4 regions of the Shewanella sp. SM23 genome follow, and region 1 is predicted to be linked to each of the others. Evidence: predicted binding sites of a transcription regulator. Region 1 holds the regulator's gene; each other region holds the start of a gene.
The links. Region 1 encodes LexA, which represses DNA repair genes until DNA is damaged. Its sites were predicted from a motif close to TACTGTATNNNNATACAGTA; they were not measured.
Positions count from the first base shown of each region.

Region 1 (5,379 bases):
CCGGTTAAGAACATAATGAAGCTGAACCATAAATACAAAGTACCTATGTCTTTATGGTTGGTGGTTAGCAGCCAGCGCATGATGCCCTTTGGCGCACCATGATGATGGTCATCATGGGCTGCGGTTTGATCTTGAGTCGTTGTGCTCATCATTATCCCCTACTGTCCATGACTTGCGATATCAGCAGGTTGCACTGTATCGCCGGTATTGTTGCCCCAAGCATTGCGTTCATAGGTAATGACTGCTGCAAGTTGCTGTGGGCTAAGCTGTTTGCCAAATGCCTGCATAGCCGTGCCTGTTTTACCGAGCATCACAATATCGATGTGATTGGCGACTGGTCCAATGGCGATAGCACTACCCACTAGCGCGGGGAAGGCGGGTGGTATTCCTGCACCTGTCACTTGATGGCAGGCAGCACAGAAGGTCGCGTAGACAGTTTCACCTTCGGCCATGAGGGCGTCATGGCTGAGTGTGGGGAGGCTTGCGGGATCGACTGCAGCTGAGACGTCTGTTGCAGGCGCGGGTGTCGGGGTTGTACTGCTTGGTACCGCGGCGGATGTTTGTGCAGAATTGCCGTTCATGTACTCGTTGACGTCTTTGGCTTGCACTGCATCGCCAGTATTATTGCCCCAAGCATTCCGCTCGTAGGTAGTCACTGCCGCGATTTCTTGTGCGGTCAATTGCTTACTAAACGCTTGCATGGCAGTACCCGTTTTACCGTTGAGCACAATTTCAAGGTGAGCGCTGAGTGGTCCTGTTGCAATCGGGCTACCTTTAAGGTGCGGAAATACGCCTTGCAACCCTTCGCCATTGGGCTGGTGGCAGGCTGCGCAGTGCCCGAGGTAAACTTGTTCGCCTAGAGTCATCAACTCTTCTTTACTTAGGGTTTGTGATAAAGCGGCTTGAGCGGCTTCAGCCGCAGCACCTGCGGCTTGTTTCTGCTCTGTTACCCAAGCCTCAAACTCGGCTTCGGGTAACGCTTGTACTACGATAGGCATAAAACCATGGTCTTTACCGCAGAGCTCGGCGCATTGACCACGGTAAATGCCGGGTTTGTCGATGCGAGTCCAAGCTTCATTGATAAATCCAGGGTTGGCATCTTTCTTAATTGCAAAGGCGGGTACCCACCAAGAATGGATGACATCCTCTGAAGTCATCAGAAAGCGGATTTTGCGGTTTATTGGTAGAACGAGCGGTTTATCGACTTCCAATAGATAGTTTTCACCCTTGGTTTCGGTGCCTTCGATTTGTGCTCTGGGTGTTGTCAGTATGCTATAAAAATCAATATCTTGATCGAAATAGTTGTAATGCCATTTCCATTGGGAACCCGTGACTTTTACGGTGAGATCGGCGTTGCTGGGATCTTCCATTGCGATTAAAGTTTTTGTCGCTGGAATCGCCATTAAGATCAAAATGATAAATGGCAGAATCGTCCAAGCGATTTCAACTTTAGTGCTTTCGTGAAAGTGGGACGCGACAGCGCCTTTGGATTTTCTGTGGTTGATCATGGCGTAAATCATGACGCCAAAGACCACTAGGCCTATTGCGCAGCAGATATACAAGATGGTCATGTGCAAGTGATAAACCTTGCCACTGATCTCGGTCACGCCAGGGGTCATGTTGAACCGCATGTCCGCGGCGGTCAACGGTGGTGCGAAAAGCACCACGAGTAAACAATACAACAATTGCTTCACAAGACTTCTCCTCTGCCAATTGCGAATAGCAACTACAAAGAAGAGCAACACAGTAAGTCTCAACTCTATGCAAACTCTTCAGTTCCCAAAAAAGCTTTTTTGACTTCAACGTGCGTTGGCGGCTGTTACTTTTAATCAAGTATTGTTACTGCTGGTAATTAGCCACGCTGGCACATACTGCTGAAATAAATCTGTTCTCTATTTTTAGTGGCGCTTCGAGTTCGATAAATACTCGATTCATTGACCACGGAAGGTGATATATCATCACCGACTTAACCAACCATACTTGCTGTTTAAATATTGATCAAGATCACTTATTTATCTAATTATCTGAAAAATTGCCAAAAAAAAGCCTCACATTCATAGGTGAGGCGGCTTTCAAGGTAAAAAATTAAATGAATATTTAATGTACAGCGCTAAAAAAAGATTGCTGACCGAAGAGATTGCCTTGCTCAATGCGTACGTCGGCATGTAAGTGACTGTTTACGTCTTCAAGCACTATGCCCATAGCTCGGGCACTTTTAGCCACGATTTGTAGGCGTCGATTATCCCGCGCATCTAATGATTGAGTCCAAGTAATGACTGCACTGGACGTACCACTTGTCAGGGCTTTCTCCATCGCCCACAGGGTTTCGACTTCATCTTTAGCATGTACCAGCAAAACTCTATCCATACGCACACCTGCGCTGGCGAGCATTTGCTTGTAGCCAATACTTGGAGGGTTGATGAGCACTAACCAACGGCCCTGTTGGCTTAACTGAGCGAGTTGTGCACTCAGATGAATTAATTCTTGGCGACCTTGAGTCTTAGTTGGCATACAGGCGATAGGCGCATGGTGCCAGTCATAGTCGGCATCACGGACTTCATCGAGCCACAAGCCCGGATGGCGGGGGGCATTGCCAAGTAGTTTATTCATAGCCAATCTCCATTACGGATCACACCGACGGCGAGTCCTTCAATTGTTAAACTTTGGAAGCCTAAATCCACTTTAATCGGGGAGTAATCTTCATTTTCGGCATGTAGATAGACCACATTACCTTTTTTTTCGAAACGTTTAACAGTGACATCGTCATCGACTCTAGCGACAACCACTTGACCATTCCTAGCTTGTTCTACTTTATGAACTGCCAGCAAATCACCTTCGAGAATGCCGATATTTTTCATGCTGTCGCCCTTTACTCGCAGTAAAAAATCGGCGGCGGGATGGAACATGCTTGGGTCGACTTGGTAGTACTGTTCAACATGTTCTTGGGCGAGGATAGGTTCACCCGCGGCCACTTGGCCGATGAGCGGTAAACCTGTTTCAGTCAAATCTTCGATTTCCGCAGGTAGACGAATGCCCCGAGATGTGCCAGGCATGATCTCAATGCAGCCCTTTTTCGCCAACGCTTTAAGATGTTCTTCAGCCGCATTGGCGCTCTTAAAACCTAAACGGGTTGCGATTTCTGCCCGAGTGGGTGGCATGCCAGTATCGGCAATATTTCGTTTAATTAGCTCTAAAATTTCAGCTTGGCGTGGCGTCAAAGGTCTCATGGTGTTTCCTGTTTTTCTATACAGTTACTGTTAGTATATACAGTATTATTTGCAGCGCAAGTATTAACCACTTTTTAGCTATGTTGGAGAGAATTAGCGAATATTGCCCATAGTCTGGTATTCTATCGGGCTAGTAAACGCACTTAATTGCATAAGAATAATGCCTAAACACGACTCTCTTTGGTTGAAATCATTACGTTGGATCCAAAAACACTTAGTGCACACTATTGTGGTGCCTCAGGATCCCTTTGCCGATCTGAATCTGGATGCTTCCAGACCCCTTGTTTATGTGATGAAAACAGAATCCCTCAGTGACATAGCTGCTTTGAGCGAAATAACGGCTAAGTTAGGTTTACCAAGCCCTTATGAGCCTCTAGTGGCTAATGGTGTGACTGCGCCTCGGGTTGTCTGTCTTCAAGGACGTAAGCCACTGTTTGGCGAACGTGCTGGTAATGAGCCTTTCCTCGAATGCTTTATGCGTTTGTTAGCCGTGCATAAGGAACGTCCTGAATTAGATATTCAACTGGTGCCCGTGAGTTTGTATTGGGGTCGCACGCCAGGGAAAGAAGACGACACTATGAAGGCGGCCGTATTTGAGCGGGAAAACCCGACTTGGTTGCGCAAGTGCTTGATGATTCTGTTCTTAGGTCGACATAACTTCGTGCAGTTCTCGAATGCCGTATCCCTGCGTTACATGGCTGACGAACATGGCACCGACATGGGAATTGCCCATAAGTTAGCACGGGTTGCGCGCGTGCATTTCCGTCGTCAACGTAAAGTAATGACAGGGCCTGTGCTGCCAAACCGCCAAGCACTGTTTCATTCGTTGCTCAAATCTGAGTCGCTGCGCAAGGCGATTCAAGAAGAAGCGGCCAGTAAAAAGATTTCTGAGACCCAAGCGCGCGAGACGGCTATTGAGTACCTCGATGAAATCGCTGCCGATTACTCAGACAGTTTAGTGCGTATTGCCGAGCGTTTCTTAACTTGGCTGTGGAACAAGCTTTACAGCGGGATCAACATTAAAGGCGCCGAGCAAGTTCGCCAGCTGCACCACGATGGCCACGAGATTGTTTATGTGCCTTGCCATCGCAGCCACATGGATTACCTGCTGTTATCGTATATTTTGTATTATCAAGGCATGGTTCCGCCGCACATTGCTGCTGGCATCAACCTCAATTTCTGGCCCGCGGGACCTATGTTCCGTCGCGGTGGTGCCTTCTTCATCCGCCGTAGTTTTAATGGTAACAAGCTGTACACCGCAGTATTTCGTGAGTATTTAGATCAGCTGTTTGCTAAAGGTTATTCGGTGGAATACTTCTCCGAAGGTGGCCGTTCACGTACTGGCCGTCTGTTGGCGCCGAAAACCGGCATGATCGCCATGACGATGAACAGCGTACTGCGCGGTATTGAACGTCCTGTCACACTTGTGCCAGTGTATTTAGGCTATGACCATGTGATGGAAGTAGCGACTTACCATAAAGAGTTAAGCGGTAAGAAAAAGAAAAAAGAATCTGTGTGGCAGGTGTTCGGTGCCATTCGTAAATTAGGTAATTTCGGCCAAGGTTATGTGAATTTTGGCGAGCCTATTACCCTGCAAAATTTCTTAAATGAGCGTGCGCCAAACTGGCGTGCTGAGTTGGCCGATGATCCCGAGCAGAAACCAAGTTGGTTAACGCCAGCGGTAAACGTGCTGGCTAATCGGGTGATGACGCGTATCAATGATGCCGCAGCCGCGAGTTCTGTGACTTTGACTAGCTTAGTTTTACTGGCGACAGATCAAAACGCCTTAGAACGTAGTCTGCTGGAGCGTCAGCTTGATTTGTATCTGACCCTACTCAAAAAAGTGCCTTACACTTCTTATACATCTGTTGCCGAAGGTGATGGTAAGCATTTAGTGCAGCAAGGTTTAGAGCTGAACAAGTTTGTTGTTAGTGCCGATCCTTTAGGGGAAATAGTGTCTATCGAAGCGAGTCAGGCTGTGTCTATGACTTACTATCGTAACAATATCATTCACTTATTTATTGTTCCTTCATTAATTGCGAGTTGTTTAACCCACAATGAACAGATCCTGCGCCAGCAAGTGGTTTCAATCGTTGCCGATTTTTATCCACTGCTGAAAGCCGAACTCTTCATGGGAATTAAAGACTTACCA
Region 1 is NZ_JAKKRM010000009.1:173,726-179,104, forward strand. Features, by position in the region: gene ctaD (cytochrome c oxidase subunit I) at 1-149, opposite strand, end outside; gene coxB (cytochrome c oxidase subunit II) at 159-1,694, opposite strand; gene L5L98_RS13195 (cell division inhibitor SulA) at 2,098-2,610, opposite strand; gene lexA (transcriptional repressor LexA) at 2,607-3,227, opposite strand; gene plsB (glycerol-3-phosphate 1-O-acyltransferase PlsB) at 3,388-5,379, shown strand, end outside.

Region 2 (5,379 bases), on a different contig from region 1:
TCACCATCCTCTTCAGGACTGCCAGGACGTCCGCCCCAAATATGATCACCATGGTCATAAAAAATCTCAGTACATGGACCACAAGGACCGGTATCACCCATTTGCCAGAAGTTATCTGACGCAAAGGCAGCACCTTTATTGTCACCGATACGTATGATGTTCTCGGCAGCGACACCAATTTTTTTATTCCAGATTTCAAAGGCTTCATCATCTGTCTGATAAATAGTGACGCACAGACGTTCCTTCGGCAGCTTTAACGTTTCAGTTAAAAAAGTCCAGCCCAAACGAATCGCTTCTTCTTTGAAATAATCTCCAAAACTGAAGTTACCTAGCATTTCGAAAAAGGTGTGATGACGTGCTGTGTAGCCAACGTTATCCAAATCGTTATGTTTACCACCGGCGCGTACACAACGTTGAGCAGTGGTCGCACGCGTATAATTGCGTTTGTCCATGCCAAGAAACACGTCCTTGAACTGGTTCATGCCTGCATTGGTAAATAAAAGTGTGGGATCGTTGCCTGGCACTAATGAACTACTGTCCACAACTTGATGACCATTGCTGCGGAAAAATTCGAGGAAAGCGCTTCTGAGCTCTGCTGTAGTTTGATACATGAAATCATCCTGAATTGGGTAAGCATTACCAGCTACGCCTTAGGCTAGCCGTATTTCTATTTGCCCAGCATTATAAGCAGACTAAGGAAGGACGACCAGTCTTGATTGGTGATATACACATCAGGAATTTAATATTTTAGCGTGAATCGCCCACACCAGAGTCACTAGAAGCAAAACGACAGGATAAAGCACAAATAAAGACGGTGTAAGTTTATCGCGGCACGGACAATATTTAAGCAAGTGAGTCTAATGTGGAGTACGAAATGGACAAGACTCATTGATGATATTTAGATGAGCTTTTACAGTATTAGCTTCAAATTTAATAATCTTCATCGAGATCATTGGGATCTGAATCTAGTGCGTAAGTGATTTGATCGTAGCTAAAGCCTTGGCCCATTAAAAAACGCACTCGTTTGGCCTTTTCCTTTGCGATGAGATCCCGAGCTTTAGAGCCCTTCACTTCTGTCACACGGGGAACGCCATACTTTTTGGTGGCTTTATCTTTTGCTAGCTCAAACCAGTCACAATCACAATTAACCAAAGCGGCTTCAATACAATCTTTAGATAAGCCTTTCTGTGCGATTGCTTGGCGGATGCGTATTGCACCGTGACCTCGACTGATGTGGCTACGCACTAACAGTTCGGCATAACGAGCATCATTAATAAAACCGGAGGATTCGCAAGCATCGAGTACAGGTTCGATATCGTTAAGTTCGAAACCTTTTTCGAGCAATTTATCGCGGATTTGTAAACGGGAATAATCGCGGCGCGCTAACAGCGCGACCGCAATTTGATGGGCTGACTGACTCAGAATACTTCGCCTGTCTCTAAATCAATATTGTCCTCAGTACTATCATCAGCTTTGGCAGCCAAGGCACTCGGATTACTCAAAAGCAACTCACGTAGCATCTTGTCAATTTCAGCAGCAATAGCTGGGTTTTCAGTCAGATATTTGCCAGCATTAGCACGACCTTGGCCGATTTTATCACCTTTATAGCTGTACCAAGCGCCCGCTTTTTCAATCAACTTATGGGCTACGCCTAAGTCAACTAACTCACCAGTACGGTTAATACCTTGGCCATAAAGGATTTGGAATTCGGCCTGCTTAAACGGCGCTGCAACCTTGTTTTTCACCACTTTAACGCGAGTTTCGTTACCGACCACTTCATCGCCGTCTTTAATGGCACCAGTGCGGCGAATGTCTAAACGAACAGAAGCATAAAACTTCAGCGCGTTACCACCGGTTGTAGTTTCTGGGTTACCGAACATCACACCAATCTTCATCCGAATTTGGTTGATGAAGATAAGTAAGGTGTTAGATTGCTTTAAGTTACCCGCAAGTTTACGCATGGCTTGGCTCATCATACGCGCCGCTAGGCCCATGTGAGAATCACCAATTTCGCCTTCGATTTCAGCTTTAGGCGTTAATGCCGCCACTGAGTCGACTACGATAACGTCAACAGCGCCTGAGCGAGTTAAAGCATCACAAATCTCAAGCGCTTGCTCGCCAGTATCCGGTTGTGAACACAGCAGGTTATCAATATCTACGCCCAATTTTTTAGCATAAATAGGGTCTAACGCATGCTCTGCATCGATAAAGGCACAGGTTTTGCCTTCACGTTGCGCTGCGGCAATCACTTCTAAAGTCAGTGTTGTTTTACCTGATGATTCAGGACCATAGATCTCAACGATACGCCCCATTGGCAAACCGCCAGCACCTAAAGCAACGTCCAGAGACAGAGAACCGGTAGAAATGGTCTCAACATCCATAGAGCGATCTTCGCCCAGCTTCATGATGGAGCCTTTACCAAATTGTTTCTCAATTTGGATCAATACCGCAGCAAGTGCTTTCTCTTTATTTGGATCGACCTTCATTCCTGTTCCCTCATCAAGACAAGCATTAAGCTGTCAAAAGTGATATTCAATTTACAAACGGGTAATTCAAAAAGCCGCGCTTTTTGTCTTAATTCTGCTGACTAGTATACTGTACAATCATACAGTATCAAGACCTGTGACTGAATTATTTTTAGCTGATAGGATTTTTAATATGGCCAAGGTTTTAGCGAATATCAAATCAGATAATAGCTCCCTTTGATCAATATCCATCGTTAAGGGCTCAATTTTCACTAAATTATTGCTAAGATTGGCGCAACAAATTTTGCGTGGTCTTTTTAGCTGAAAATTGTACAGCAGTCTTCCGCTTCCATAGCGCTTAATCACCTTTAACCACACAAACTGTATCGCCTTTAGGCAGTCACAACGGACGATAACGATTTAATGAATGTAATTGATACCGATGATTTAGAAAAACATACTCCTATGATGCGTCAGTACTTGACGATGAAAGCAGAACATCACGATATGTTGCTGTTTTATCGCATGGGTGACTTCTACGAGTTGTTTTATGACGATGCTAAACGCGCTTCTGAGCTGTTAGGCATTTCACTCACTGCGCGCGGTAAAAGTGGTGGCGATCCTATTCCGATGGCGGGACTTCCTTACCATGCTGTGGAAGGCTATCTTGCAAAATTAGTTCAAATTGGTCAATCAGTTGCGATTTGCGAACAGATTGGCGATCCCGCGACATCTAAAGGGCCCGTAGAACGTAAAGTGGTGCGGATTGTCACACCAGGCACCTTAACCGACGAAGCGTTGCTACAAGAACGCCAAGACAATCTGTTAGCCGCGGTTTATCAAGGTAAAGTCGGTTTTGGTTATGCCACATTAGATGTTTCATCCGGACGTTTTGTGATTGCTGAGCTAGACACCCGAGAGTCATTAGAAGCAGAATTGCAACGCACTAATCCCGTTGAAATTCTCTACAGTGAAGACTTTGGCGAACTAGGTCTACTTAACGGTTTTAAAGGCAAACGCCGTCGCCCCGAGTGGGAATTTGATTACGATACGAGTATCAAGTTACTACTGGCCCAGTTCGGCACTAAAGACTTACATGGTTTTGGCATCGCAGATGCACGTTTATCACTGCAGGCTGCGGGTTGCTTGATGCAATATGTCAAAGACACACAGCGCACGGCACTGCCCCATATCAATGCCATTATCCGCTTCAATCAAACCGATAGCATAGTACTCGATGCGGCAACTCGCCGAAATTTAGAATTAACTCAAAACCTAGCCGGTGGCCGCGATAATACCTTAGCGGCAGTATTGGATAATACGGCAACGCCTATGGGTAGCCGTATGTTACAACGCTGGATCCATCAGCCTCTGCGAGATCCTAAGCAAATCAAGGCGCGCCAACAGGCGGTGACTGAACTCCTCGATACCGCAGCCCACGAAGGTTTGCATGAGCAGTTAAAGGCACTTGGCGATATCGAACGTATCATGGCAAGGTTAGCCCTGCGCACTGCCCGTCCAAGGGACTTTGCACGTTTACGTCAAGCACTGGGCTTATTGCCTGAATTACAACTGAGTTTAAGTACACTGAGCGCACCGCACACGACCCAGTTGCGTCAACACTTAGGTGAGTTCCCCGCTGAGCAAGCCCTACTTGAGCGCGCGATAGTCGATAATCCACCTATGCTTATCCGCGATGGCGGGGTGATCCGTGAAGGCTACAACAGCGAACTAGATGAATGGCGCGGTCTGAGCGAAGGAGCGAGTGATTACTTAGTACAACTCGAAGCTAGGGAAAAAGAACGTACTGGTATTAACACACTTAAAGTCGGCTATAACCGCGTACACGGCTATTACATCGAAGTAAGCCGCCTGCAATCCTCACAAGTACCGCTCAATTATCAACGACGTCAAACCCTTAAGAATATGGAGCGTTATATCACGCCCGAACTTAAGGAGTACGAAGAAAAAGTGCTCTCGAGCCAAGGTAAAGCGCTGGCACTCGAAAAGCAGTTATGGGAACAGTTGTTCGATCTTATTCTGCCAAAATTGCATGAATTACAAGCTTTTGCTCGAGCGGCGGCTGAGCTTGATGTGTTGAGTAACTTTGCTGAGCGCGCCGAAACCTTAGGCTACACTTGCCCAGAGCTGAGCCAAGATATCGGCGTACAGATAGAGGCTGGTCGTCACCCAGTGGTGGAGCGTGTCAGTCAAACACCGTTTATCGCTAACCCCGTGACCTTGCACAATCAAAGACATATGTTGATTGTGACTGGACCTAACATGGGCGGTAAATCGACCTATATGCGCCAAGTCGCCTTGATCACGCTGATGGCCCATATTGGTTGTTTTGTTCCAGCAGATCGCGCCCTGATTGGCCCGATTGATCGTATATTTACCCGTATTGGCGCATCAGACGATCTGGCCTCTGGCCGCTCAACCTTTATGGTAGAAATGACTGAAACTGCCAACATTCTGCACAATGCCACTGCCAGTAGTTTAGTGTTAATGGATGAAATCGGCCGTGGAACATCCACCTATGATGGTTTATCGCTAGCTTGGTCGGCAGCAGAGTATTTAGCCCAGCAAGTCGGGGCTATGACCCTATTCGCCACCCATTATTTTGAGCTAACTCAATTACCTGACTTAATGGCAGGTGTTTACAATGTGCACCTTGATGCCATAGAGCACGATGATACCATCGCCTTTATGCATGCAGTACAAGAAGGCGCCGCCAGTAAAAGCTACGGCTTACAAGTTGCGGCGCTTGCCGGCGTGCCAAACAAAGTGATTAAAGCAGCGAAACATAAATTGCAGCAATTGGAGAGTCGCGATCACCAACCAGAAGGAACGAGGACGCCCATTCAAAGCTTACTCGCTTTACCTGAACCGGTTGAAAATCCAGCTTTGACTA
Region 2 is NZ_JAKKRM010000005.1:288,215-293,593, reverse strand. Features, by position in the region: gene alaS (alanine--tRNA ligase) at 1-611, opposite strand, end outside; gene L5L98_RS09350 (regulatory protein RecX) at 931-1,401, opposite strand; gene recA (recombinase RecA) at 1,419-2,486, opposite strand; gene mutS (DNA mismatch repair protein MutS) at 2,889-5,379, shown strand, end outside.
Region 2: recA (recombinase RecA) is a predicted target of LexA. The motif match lies at 2,594-2,613, and genes of this name have one in related genera.

Region 3 (5,379 bases), on a different contig from region 1:
ATACAAGGTCGCGATTAACGAAGCGATTGAGTTGGCAAAAGCTTTCGGTGCGGACGAGAGTCATAAGTTTGTGAACGGACTGCTCGACAAACTGGTTGCACGCAAGTAATAAAGACAAACGGTATCTTAGGATACCGTTTTTCATTGCTAACAAAGGTGGCCGATGTAAGTCGTGCCAAACTGTACAGTGAAAGAATTCCAATTAATTGAATGTTATTTTAGCAACCGCGGCCCCACTCGCCGTGATGTGAAGCTTGGCATCGGTGACGATTGCGCTTTAGTGCAACCTGCAGAAAACAAGTCGATCGCTATCTCCTGTGACACCTTAGTTGAAAATGTCCATTTCTTCCCCGATATGCCTCCTGCTGCCTTAGGTTACAAAGCCTTAGCGGTAAATTTATCTGATCTGGCTGCCATGGGCGCTGAACCCGCGTGGATGACGCTTGCCTTAACGCTACCCGAAGTCGATGAGACTTGGCTAAGTGGCTTTAGTGAAGGTTTATTTGAAGCGGCCGATTACTATGGCATCGCCTTAATTGGCGGCGATACGACTCGTGGTCCACGGGCGATTAGCATCACTGTGCACGGCCAAGTCCCACAGGGTAAGGCACTCACGCGTCATGGTGCTAAAGCCGGTGATTGGATTTATGTCACGGGCACGCTCGGAGATTCGGCTTTAGGTCTGGATATCATTCGCGGCGCGCAACAGGCTAGAGCCGAGCATAAAGAATTCCTGATCAATCGCCATTATCGTCCAACACCAAGAGTTTTAGCGGGCCAAGCTTTGCGTTCGCTTGCCTCCAGTGCAATCGACCTTTCCGACGGGTTTATCTCGGATATCGGTCATGTGCTTAAGGCTTCGGCAGTCGGTGCTGTGGTGGACGTTAATTGCATCCCGCTTTCACGCGCGATGCAAGATACCGTCAGCGAGGAGCATGCCTTAGGTTATGCGCTGACGGGGGGCGAAGATTATGAACTGCTGTTCACCGTTCCTGAGGCGCAAAAAGGTGCGCTTGAGACAGCGTTGAGCCATGCAGGAGCAAAGTTTGTTCGCGTTGGACAAATTTGTGCAGGCAGTAAGCTCAAGTTGCAACTTAATGGTGAGCCGTTTACACCGCCGTATCACGGTTTCGAGCACTTTTAAGCGAAGAGCATGTTAATGAAATGGTTGTCAAAGGATCAGGTGCTAACGCGCCTGTCATTAAAAAATCCTGTCCACTTTTTGGCACTCGGTTTTGGTAGCGGACTCGCCGCTAAAGCGCCTGGTACTTTCGGTACCTTAGCAGCCATTCCCCTCTATTTATTGATGGCGCCATTACCGCTCACTTGGTATATCGGCTTAACCTTATTGAGCGCATTTGCGGGATTTTATATCTGCGGTAAAGCCGCTCAAGATATGGGGGTACACGATCACGGTGCGATTGTGTGGGATGAAGTGGTTGGGCTACTGATCACTATGATAGCGGCACCAGCAGGTTGGGGTTGGTTGTTAGTCGGCTTTGGTCTATTTCGCTTTTTCGACATCATCAAACCTTGGCCTATTCGATGGCTCGATGCCAAAGTTCATGGTGGCTTTGGCATTATGATTGACGATGTGTTAGCGGGCGTGTTTTCATTTATTTGTCTGCAAGGGCTAGTCTGGTGTGTTAGCTAACATTATCGTTAACCTAACATGATAGTTAACCCGACATGTTCGTTAGCATCTCCATCAACTAACCCTTAGTTTTTGATATGGCCCCTTAGCTTGTGATCTAGAGTGTGTAGATTCAAGCGTTTAGCTACCTCATTCGTTATCTAAACCATACTACTATTGCAGCAGTTCCCTTGCGTTCGCGAGGGTATTGCTGGTGATAGTATCGCCACCTAACAGTCTTGCAAGCTCTTGGATACGCTGCTCACGATCGAGCGATTTCATTGTGGTCTCAGTACTGCCTGCCTTATTAAATTTATCGACGAACATGTGTTGATGACCATTGCCCGCAACTTGCGGCAAGTGAGTCACGCACAGTACTTGGGTCGATTCCCCTAAGCTGCGTAACATGCGGCCCACCACTGCTGCGGTGGGGCCGGAAATCCCGACATCCACCTCATCGAAAATTAATGTCGGTGTGGCAACTTTCTTCGCGGTAATCACTTGGATCCCTAGCCCTATCCGTGAGAGCTCACCGCCAGACGCGACTTTCGAAATCGGTTGCAAAGGTTGGCCAGGGTTAGTGGTTACCATAAATTCGATATTGTCACTGCCATTGGCTGACATTTGCTCGGGGTGGAAATTGACTTCGATCGTAAATTTACCCTTAGGCATATTCAGTTCGTGGATTGACTGAGTCACCAGTTTGTCGAGTTCTTTAGCATAGCGGGCACGGCTTTGGCTGAGCTTTTGCGCATAGCTAAGATAAGCGGCTCTACTTGTCTCGACTTGAATCTGAATTTCTTCAAGTTTACTTTCATCACTGTCTAAGGTGCTTAGCTCAGCCTTTAATGCTAAATGATGCTCGGCCAGTTTATTCGGGCTAACATGATGCTTACGCGCCAGTTGCATGGCTTTTGATAGCCGTTCTTCTAAATAGGCAAAGTGGGTTGGATCGAGTTCAAGTTTACTCAAATAGTGCTGTAATTCGCCTGCACTTTCTTGCACTTGGATTAAGGCATCATTGAGCATAGTGTTGATATTGCTTAATGCGGGATCGTAGCTTTGCAGATCTTCGGCGAGGGAAACGACTCGGTTGAGTAGCGACTCTATATTGTTCTCTTCGCCCTCTGTGAGTATATCTAAGCTCGCCTGACAGGTATCAATCAACTCAGTGCCATTAGCCAGACGTTTGTGCTCTTGCTCAATCTCATCGAACTCATCAACTTTAAGATCAAACTCATCGAGTTCTTCTACTTGATATTGCACTAATTGCTTACGGGCAATACGTTCATGCTGGGAGGCTTCGAGTTGTTTTAGATCGGCCTCAATTTGCTTGCAGCGTTGAAAGCTAGCGGCAACCGTATCTATAAGCAATCTGTGGTTGGCATAACTGTCGAGCAGGGTGAGTTGATGTTCACTTTTTAACATTGCATGGTGCGCATGTTGACCGTGAATACCGATAAGCAACTGACCCAGTAATTTTAGCTGCGTCAGCGGCACTGGATTCCCATTGATGTAGGCGCGTGAACGGCCATCGCTACCAATAGTCCGACGTAGAATGCACTCATCATCGAGTTCAAGATCGTTATCTTCTAACCAACGTTTCGCCAGTGGAATATCATCCAAGGAAAAGCGGGCGCTGACCTCGGTTTTATTGGCTCCGGGACGAACACTGCTGGCATCGGCGCGATTGCCTAGGCATAGGCCTAGCGCATCGATGGCAATCGATTTACCCGCACCGGTTTCACCTGTGATGCTGGTCATACCGGGGCGAAAATCCAGTTCTAAAAAACGGACGATAGCGAAGTTATTAATGCTGAGTTGGCAAAGCATAGTGAATTCCTGTCGAAAAACATACCAAACCACTGTATTGATAAACAGTATATACTGATTTTATATACAGTAAAGTGGCTTGGGTGAAAAATCGACATTATCGACAGTAAATATTTTTAATTAACTGATTATGCATAGGTTCTTACTAAGCTTTCTAAGATAGGTAAACTGAAGAAAGTGACTAAGGTGCCAAATAGAATGCCTTGAGCACTGGTTGAAGCCTGAGTGTTATAACGCTGGGCGAGTAAGTACACGCTAGCCGCGGTGGGCAGTGCGCTCAAGATCACGCCCATGATCAGGTAGTCACCACTTACTCCAAAACGGTTAAGCATAAAGTAGACGAGTGCCGGTTGGATAGCCAGCTTGAAGAGGTTGATAAGGCTCAGTTCGATAAAATTCTTGGGGCTAAATACGCTGCTATCTTTCTGGTAGCGCATCGCTTTGGCGAGTACCATGCCGATAGCAAATAGGGCGCAGGGGCTTGAGGTATTGCCTATTTGCTGGATCATTAGCGCCAGCCCAGAGGGCAGTTTTATCTCTAGCGCTGAAATGCCGACGCCAATCAAGCTACCAATAACGATAGGGTTTTTACCGACCGCCATCATAATTATGACTAAGGCGTGGTGTTGTCTTTGGGTGTTAGTGGCCAGTTCCATCGAGACTAAGGCGACGGCAAACATCAGCACGGATAATAAGCTGGCAATCGCGGCGGCAACTAAGGCACTTTGCTGCTGCGGGAATAAGATGATAAGCAGTGGAATACCAATAAATGCCGTATTACCAAAGGTGGCATTGAGGGCTCGAATGGCGGCAACCGCATGCTGTTTAGGGTTAGCAAGCAGCGAGAGCCCAAGGCAGACAAGATAAGTAATCACCATAGCCGTGCTGTAGCCCGCAATGAATCCCCATTGCAAAATTTCATCAATCGGCTGCTGGGCGAGGGCGATAAGCATGATCGCAGGGAACGCAATATAGTACACATACTGGTTTAGCACTTGATCCGTATTGACGGGCAAGAGTTTTAATTTTTGCACTAGTGTGCCGAGCAACATGATCCCGAAGACGGCAAACAGAGGGGTTAAAATGGTCATTTCCCTCACTCATCCTTACGATTAAATTTGAATAAACTCAGCCACCACCGTTATTTCTACTATCACTATGATTTTGGGTGGGCGCTTGCCTTTTTTATGTCACGTTAGAACCAGAACTAGCGCCAGCGCAGTAAAACTCGCCACAAAATAACATATCATTTCAGTCTAAGGCTATTGCGCTATGGTCGTATAAGTGGATTAATTGATGTTTAAAACACAATGACTTAGCGTACGCTGTGATTGTTGATGACTTTATATAGTGCCTAAAGTGGGCAGCTAGAACAGAATTAGGACATGCAATGAGTGATGATTTAAGCGCTGAACTACAACTTGTCTATCTTTTTGTGCATTTAGTCAATGCGGGCAGTTTTTCGCAGGCGGCGAAAGAGCTCGATATGCCCATCGCCACTGTGAGCCGCAAGTTAGCGAAGTTGGAAGAGAAGCTCGATAAACAGCTTTTTATGCGCAGCACCCGCAAGTTGCGACTGACAGAGGAAGGGCTGGCGCTCTTTCAACGCTACCAGAGTGTGGTTGCTCAATTTGATGAACTAAGTGGTTTAGGCAGTGATAAACCCGAGGGAACCTTACGCATCGCCGCGCCGATTTCGATTATTTCCATCGTGTTTATTCAAGCATTGAATGAGTTTGGCCGTTTGTATCCTGATATCCGTTTGCACATTTCCCAGAGTAATGAGTTAGTAGATTTGATCGACAAAGGCATAGATGTGGCGATTGTTGGCGGAGCTCAGCCTGATTCTTCTTGGGTGTCGAGTACCTTAGGCGAGCTCGACTATTGCCTGTTTGCCACACCAGAATATTTGG
Region 3 is NZ_JAKKRM010000005.1:254,355-259,733, forward strand. Features, by position in the region: gene nusB (transcription antitermination factor NusB) at 1-109, shown strand, start outside; gene thiL (thiamine-phosphate kinase) at 188-1,144, shown strand; gene L5L98_RS09210 (phosphatidylglycerophosphatase A) at 1,160-1,654, shown strand; gene recN (DNA repair protein RecN) at 1,808-3,466, opposite strand; gene L5L98_RS09220 (AEC family transporter) at 3,595-4,557, opposite strand; gene L5L98_RS09225 (LysR family transcriptional regulator) at 4,857-5,379, shown strand, end outside.
Region 3: recN (DNA repair protein RecN) is a predicted target of LexA. The motif match lies at 3,497-3,516, and genes of this name have one in related genera.

Region 4 (5,379 bases), on a different contig from region 1:
ATTTACAGCACTTATTCGACATTGAGTAACAAATATCGCAGTGGCTATCTGATTGTGCAGACGCTTTAACTTACAGGTTAAAATGAAAAAAGGCGCACTGAGCGCCTTTTGGCATGAGCTTGATAACCTATTGCGACAATTGATTCTCGATTTTACGCAGCGCTACTTTCAACTTGCGAGTATTTTCTGGACCCATACGGATCAACAGTTTTTGTGCACTGGGTAGTGCCTCTAAGTTAGGGTCAACGAATTGATAGTTAACGCTAATTGAATTCAGCTCAATCGGATCTTCAATAATAGGTGCTGCGAGTAACATTTTAATCGCTTGCAGCATTCTGTCGTTAAATTTGGCGTTGCTGTAGCCGAGTTCGGTAAAGGCTTCCTCTAGGAGCGGCGTCAGTTGCTTGTAAGTTGTGATTAAGCTCTGTTCGTCCATTTTGGCAATCGAGTCAACATAGGCATCGTATCTGTGGAAACCCTCAGGATTTAAATACACTTTGTTGGTGATTTCTGAGACTGAGAACAGCTTCTCTGGTCCTTTAAGTGGGCTAACTTTACGGGTTAATTCACCCTGAGCTAGGTTATCCACGAATACCACAAATTGGCGGACGAGATCTTGCTGCACTAACGAAGAACTCAGCACATTGTTATTGATCATGGCGAGGGCTTTTTGTTGCACAAATGCATCACTTTCTGCCAGCACAGGCACAGGTTCTACGACAACTTCAGGCTCTGTCACTGCAGTGGTTTCAGTGCTATTGGTGTTCGTTTCTGTAACGGCAGGCGTCGTCTCAGTGGTTTCAGGCTCTGGCGCACTTTCGAGCGTCATAGGTTCAGATGGCGGTGTTTCAGGCAATACAATAGGGGCGTTAGGGATGAGTTTAGGTGAGTCAGAATCACCGCTGTAGTAATAATATCCTCCGGCAGAAAGTAGCACGACGAGCACTATCGCAAAAAGCGCAAAGCGATTGCTGCTAGAAGAAGTCTCTTGAGGTGTTATTCTATCATCTTGATTAACTTGCATTTTACATCCTTCGCTTGAGTGTCAAGGTAACTTGGTGAATACATGCAGCTAACATTAAAGTGCAAGAGCGGGCTATTTGAAGGCCGCAGGTTCATTTTGCAAGTTTCCATGCGCTTGTCTATAGCGCTTAGCTGAACATAAACAATTTATTTCGAGTAAAGGCAGATGTTACGCCTCGTCCTTTACCCTTTATATTTACGGCTTAAGCCTGCACATAGTGCTGCCTGTGCCCGAGCCAACGTAAAATAATTGCATCGACTTTTTCGGGAGCTTGCGCCATTACATGGCTCGCTAATTTCTGAATGTGTGGGATCAAAGCTTGATCGCGCACCAGATCGGCAATTTTGAGCTCAGCCAGTCCCGTTTGCTTAGTGCCAAGCACTTCACCCGGGCCACGAATTTCTAAATCTTTCTGCGCTATGATGAAACCATCATTGCTTTGTCTGAGTACACTCAGTCTTTGGGTGGCGGTATGGCTCAACGGCGCCTTGTAGAGTAACACACAATGGCTTGCGATGGCGCCTCGGCCGACTCGTCCGCGCAGTTGATGTAGTTGTGCTAGACCTAAACGTTCAGGGTTTTCAATGATCATCAGGCTGGCATTAGGCACGTCGACGCCCACTTCAATCACGGTTGTCGCTACCAGTAGATGAATAATGCCAGCCTTAAAGTCAGCCATGATTTGCTGTTTCTCGGCGCTCTTCAATCTGCCATGCACTAGGCCAATATTGAGCTCGGGCAGGGCGAGGCGCAGTTCTTCGGCTGTGTCTTCGGCGGCTTGGCATTCGAGCACTTCGGATTCTTCAATCAGAGTACACACCCAATAGGCCTGACGTTTATCTGTGATGACGGCGTTACGCACCCGTTCAAGCACTTCGTTACGGCGTAAATCAGCAATCGCCACAGTGGTCACTGGAGTTCGCCCCGGCGGCAGTTCATCGATAATGGACGTGTCGAGATCTGCATAGGCCGTCATCGCCAGCGTGCGGGGAATAGGTGTGGCTGTCATGATCAATTGATGCGGGTGGAAACCTTGGTTCACGCCCTTTTCCCGCAGGCCTAAGCGTTGGTGTACGCCGAATCTGTGTTGCTCATCGATAATAATTAACGCGAGTTTGCTAAAGACTACATGCTGCTGGAAGATGGCATGGGTCCCAATTACCATCTGGGCTGCGCCAGATTCAATATCCGCAAGGGATTGGGTTCTGGCCTTGCCTTTGAGTTTACCCGCTAGCCAACCGACTTTAAGCCCGAGTGGCTCAAACCAAGCGGCAAAGTTAGTTGCATGTTGCTCGGCCAATAACTCGGTCGGTGCCATCATGGCAACTTGATACCCGTTTTCAATCGCTTGTAATGCCGCCATCGCCGCGACTAAGGTTTTGCCCGAGCCAACATCCCCTTGCACTAAGCGCATCATAGGGTGCGGTTTTTCTAAATCTTTGCCTATATCAGCCACGACTCTTTGCTGGGCGCCAGTTGGCTTAAAGGGCAAAGCCGCGAGGAAGGGATTGAGCAACTGCCCCGTGGCCTGCATGGTGACAGCGGCATCTAAATTACTGCGCTGCCTTAGGCGTAACATGCTGAGATTGTGGGCGAGTAATTCTTCCTGCACGAGTCGTTGCTGGGCTGGGTGTTGGCCTAACTCTAAATCGAACTGAGAGATCCCCGCAGGAGGGCGATGTAGCGTCTGCAGCGCTTGTTTAAGGCTGATGTTGTTAGGTTGCAATTGCGGTGGCAGCAGCTCAGTTAAGCCACCCTCTTCCAGCAATACCAAGGCTTGCTCGGTCAGCTTTAGCCAACTCGCCTGTTTTAAGCCCTCAGTCGTGGGATAAATCGGCGTTAGGGTATCACTCAGATGAACATCTTCACCGGGATACACCACTTTATATTCTGGATGCACTATCTCAGCTTGATGACTACCACGGCGCACTTCACCATAGGCGCGGATCATCAAACCATTTTGCATGGCATTACGCTGAGCAACGGAAAAGTTAAAGAAGCGCAGGCTTAAGCTGCCCGTATCGTCGCGCACATTGCAGACCAGCATGCGCTTGCGGCCTTGGATGATTTGTGTCGATTGGATTTCAGCTTCTATAGTGCCATAACCGCCTAGGCTGAGGGCGGCAATGGGATAGATTTGGGTTCTATCTTCGTAGCGCAGGGGTAAGTGAAACAGCAGATCTTGTACTGTTGTGATGCCGAGCTTTGCGAGTTTCTCCGCGACCTTTTTGGCGACGCCTTTGAGGTCGGTGATCGGAACAAGATCCAATTGCTGCAAGTCGTTAGCACTCAATCACTGTGAATTTATACATATATTAACAGAGAATAAGCGTAAGGCAATCTCAAGGGGAATTAGGGTGTTATCAAATTTTGTTTGGAAGCATAGCTAATATCTTTCTGCGACCTTAAGGCCGCAAAATTGTTGATAAGAGATCGTTAGGCTGAAAGCGTGGTTAACTGTGAGTGTTATTACAACCAGCCTTTTTGTTTGGCGATGCGCGCTGCATCGATTCGATTGCTGGCATTGAGTTTGGCTATGGCTTCAGAGAGGTAGTTGCGAACAGTCCCTTCAGCGATAAAAAGAGTTTCGGCGATGTCGGAGGTGGATTTGCCTTCGCTAGCGAGGCGAAGAGCGCGGCGTTCTTTGTCGTTGAGTGGGTCGACATCGCCAATCGCCATCATGGCAAGTTCAGGATCGATCACTCGTTTTCCCGCCATCACTTGTTGAATCGCGTTGACTAAGGTTTCTGAGGGTGCATCTTTAAGCAGAAAGCCGCCCACACCCGCTTCGATGGCACGTTTAATATAGCCCGCACGGCCGAAGGTGGTAATGACCACTATCTTGGTTTGGCTATGTTGCTCCTTTAACCATGTAGCCAGCTCTAAGCCTGTGCGGCCGGGCATTTCGATATCCGTTAGCAAGAGATCAAAGCTTTGCTGTTTGAGTAAGCTTAGAGCTTCGTCGCCGTCACTCGCTTGGGTGATACTAAAACCCCCTGCAAGCGTGAGGAGTGCGGCGAGTGCTCCTCGCACCATAGCTTGATCTTCCGCCAATAAAATCTTCATTAATGTGTTGCTCCCTGCAAAGGTAAACTGACGGTAAATCTATATCCCTGTTCGAGATTATAGCTCAAGCTGCCGCCTAAACTGTCGAGACGCTCGCGTATACCAGTGAGGCCATTACCCTCTATAAAAGGTTTGGCCGCGGCATTGTCTTTGACTTCGAGCAGCAGGCGGTCTGATTGCTTAGAAAAGTGGATAGAGCATTCACTTGCACCGCTATGGCGAAGAATATTATTAATGAGTTCGGTGAGGATCAAACTCAGTTGGCTTTCTGTGCTTGCACCTAGCTTGGGTAGCTCACCACTGAGCTCGACACTTAAGCCTTTATCCCTTAAGGATTTACAAAGCTGCGTCACGCAACTCTCTAGGCCCTTGTGTTTGTAGTCTGACACTGTGTGGCGGATCTGGCTTAAACTTTCCCTTGCAATTTGTCCTAGCTCAGTCAATTGGGTTGATGCGAGTTCATATTCTTGTTTTGCGATAAGCTTTTCGGCTAGCTCAGCCTTAAGGGCGATGGAAGATAGGCTATGCCCCATAATGTCGTGTAGATCCCGCGCGATACGTTCACGCTCAAGCATAGTGGCCAAGGTGGTAATTTCTTGGGCACTTTGCTGTTCTTTCAATTTATGCCGATAACGTCTGCGTTCGGCGACACCAAACATGCCCACGCCGAGCACTAATCCCGAGCCGTAAAGCGGAAAGTAGTAACTGTTAAAGTGGTAAATCTCATTGAGGGCAAACAACAGGCCGATGAGGGCTGCAATAGCCAACAGACAGGTCCGGAGAGGATAAAAAAAGCCAATGAAGAAGGCTGCAAAGGTAAATAGCGAGATAGAGCCTGGGTTGATTGGTGTGATCGCTATTGCTATGGCCACCATAATGAGAATGGGCAGATAGGCGCTACGGCTATTGCACTTATAAGTCCAAAAATAACTGGCAATAAAAGGGATTAATACGGCAAAACTGAGGGCGATTTTCCAGCTTGGATAGGGATTTATGGCAAGTGGGATCAGATAAAACACTAAGTTTATCAAATACACCCAAGCAAGTTTTCGTTCGAGCTGAAGCGGAGTGCTTATCATGATGCCTCTGTGTCACTGAGTTGGTTGTTGAATGCCCACCGATGGCATCTGTTTTAATTTATTCTTTTTAGGGATTGGCGCTATCGTCAGCGCCATAGATCCCCGTTAACAACTTTGTCTATTTTGCACTTAATTGCTGATTTTGTTGAAGCAAAAATTTTGCCCAACCGTAATCTGCTTGTACTTTGATCGCTTGTTGCCAATCTTCAA
Region 4 is NZ_JAKKRM010000007.1:103,925-109,303, reverse strand. Features, by position in the region: gene L5L98_RS10980 (DUF3014 domain-containing protein) at 128-1,024, opposite strand; gene recG (ATP-dependent DNA helicase RecG) at 1,227-3,302, opposite strand; gene L5L98_RS10970 (DNA-binding response regulator) at 3,494-4,090, opposite strand; gene L5L98_RS10965 (sensor histidine kinase) at 4,090-5,169, opposite strand; gene L5L98_RS10960 (tetratricopeptide repeat protein) at 5,288-5,379, opposite strand, start outside.
Region 4: recG (ATP-dependent DNA helicase RecG) is a predicted target of LexA. The motif match lies at 3,319-3,338, and genes of this name have one in related genera.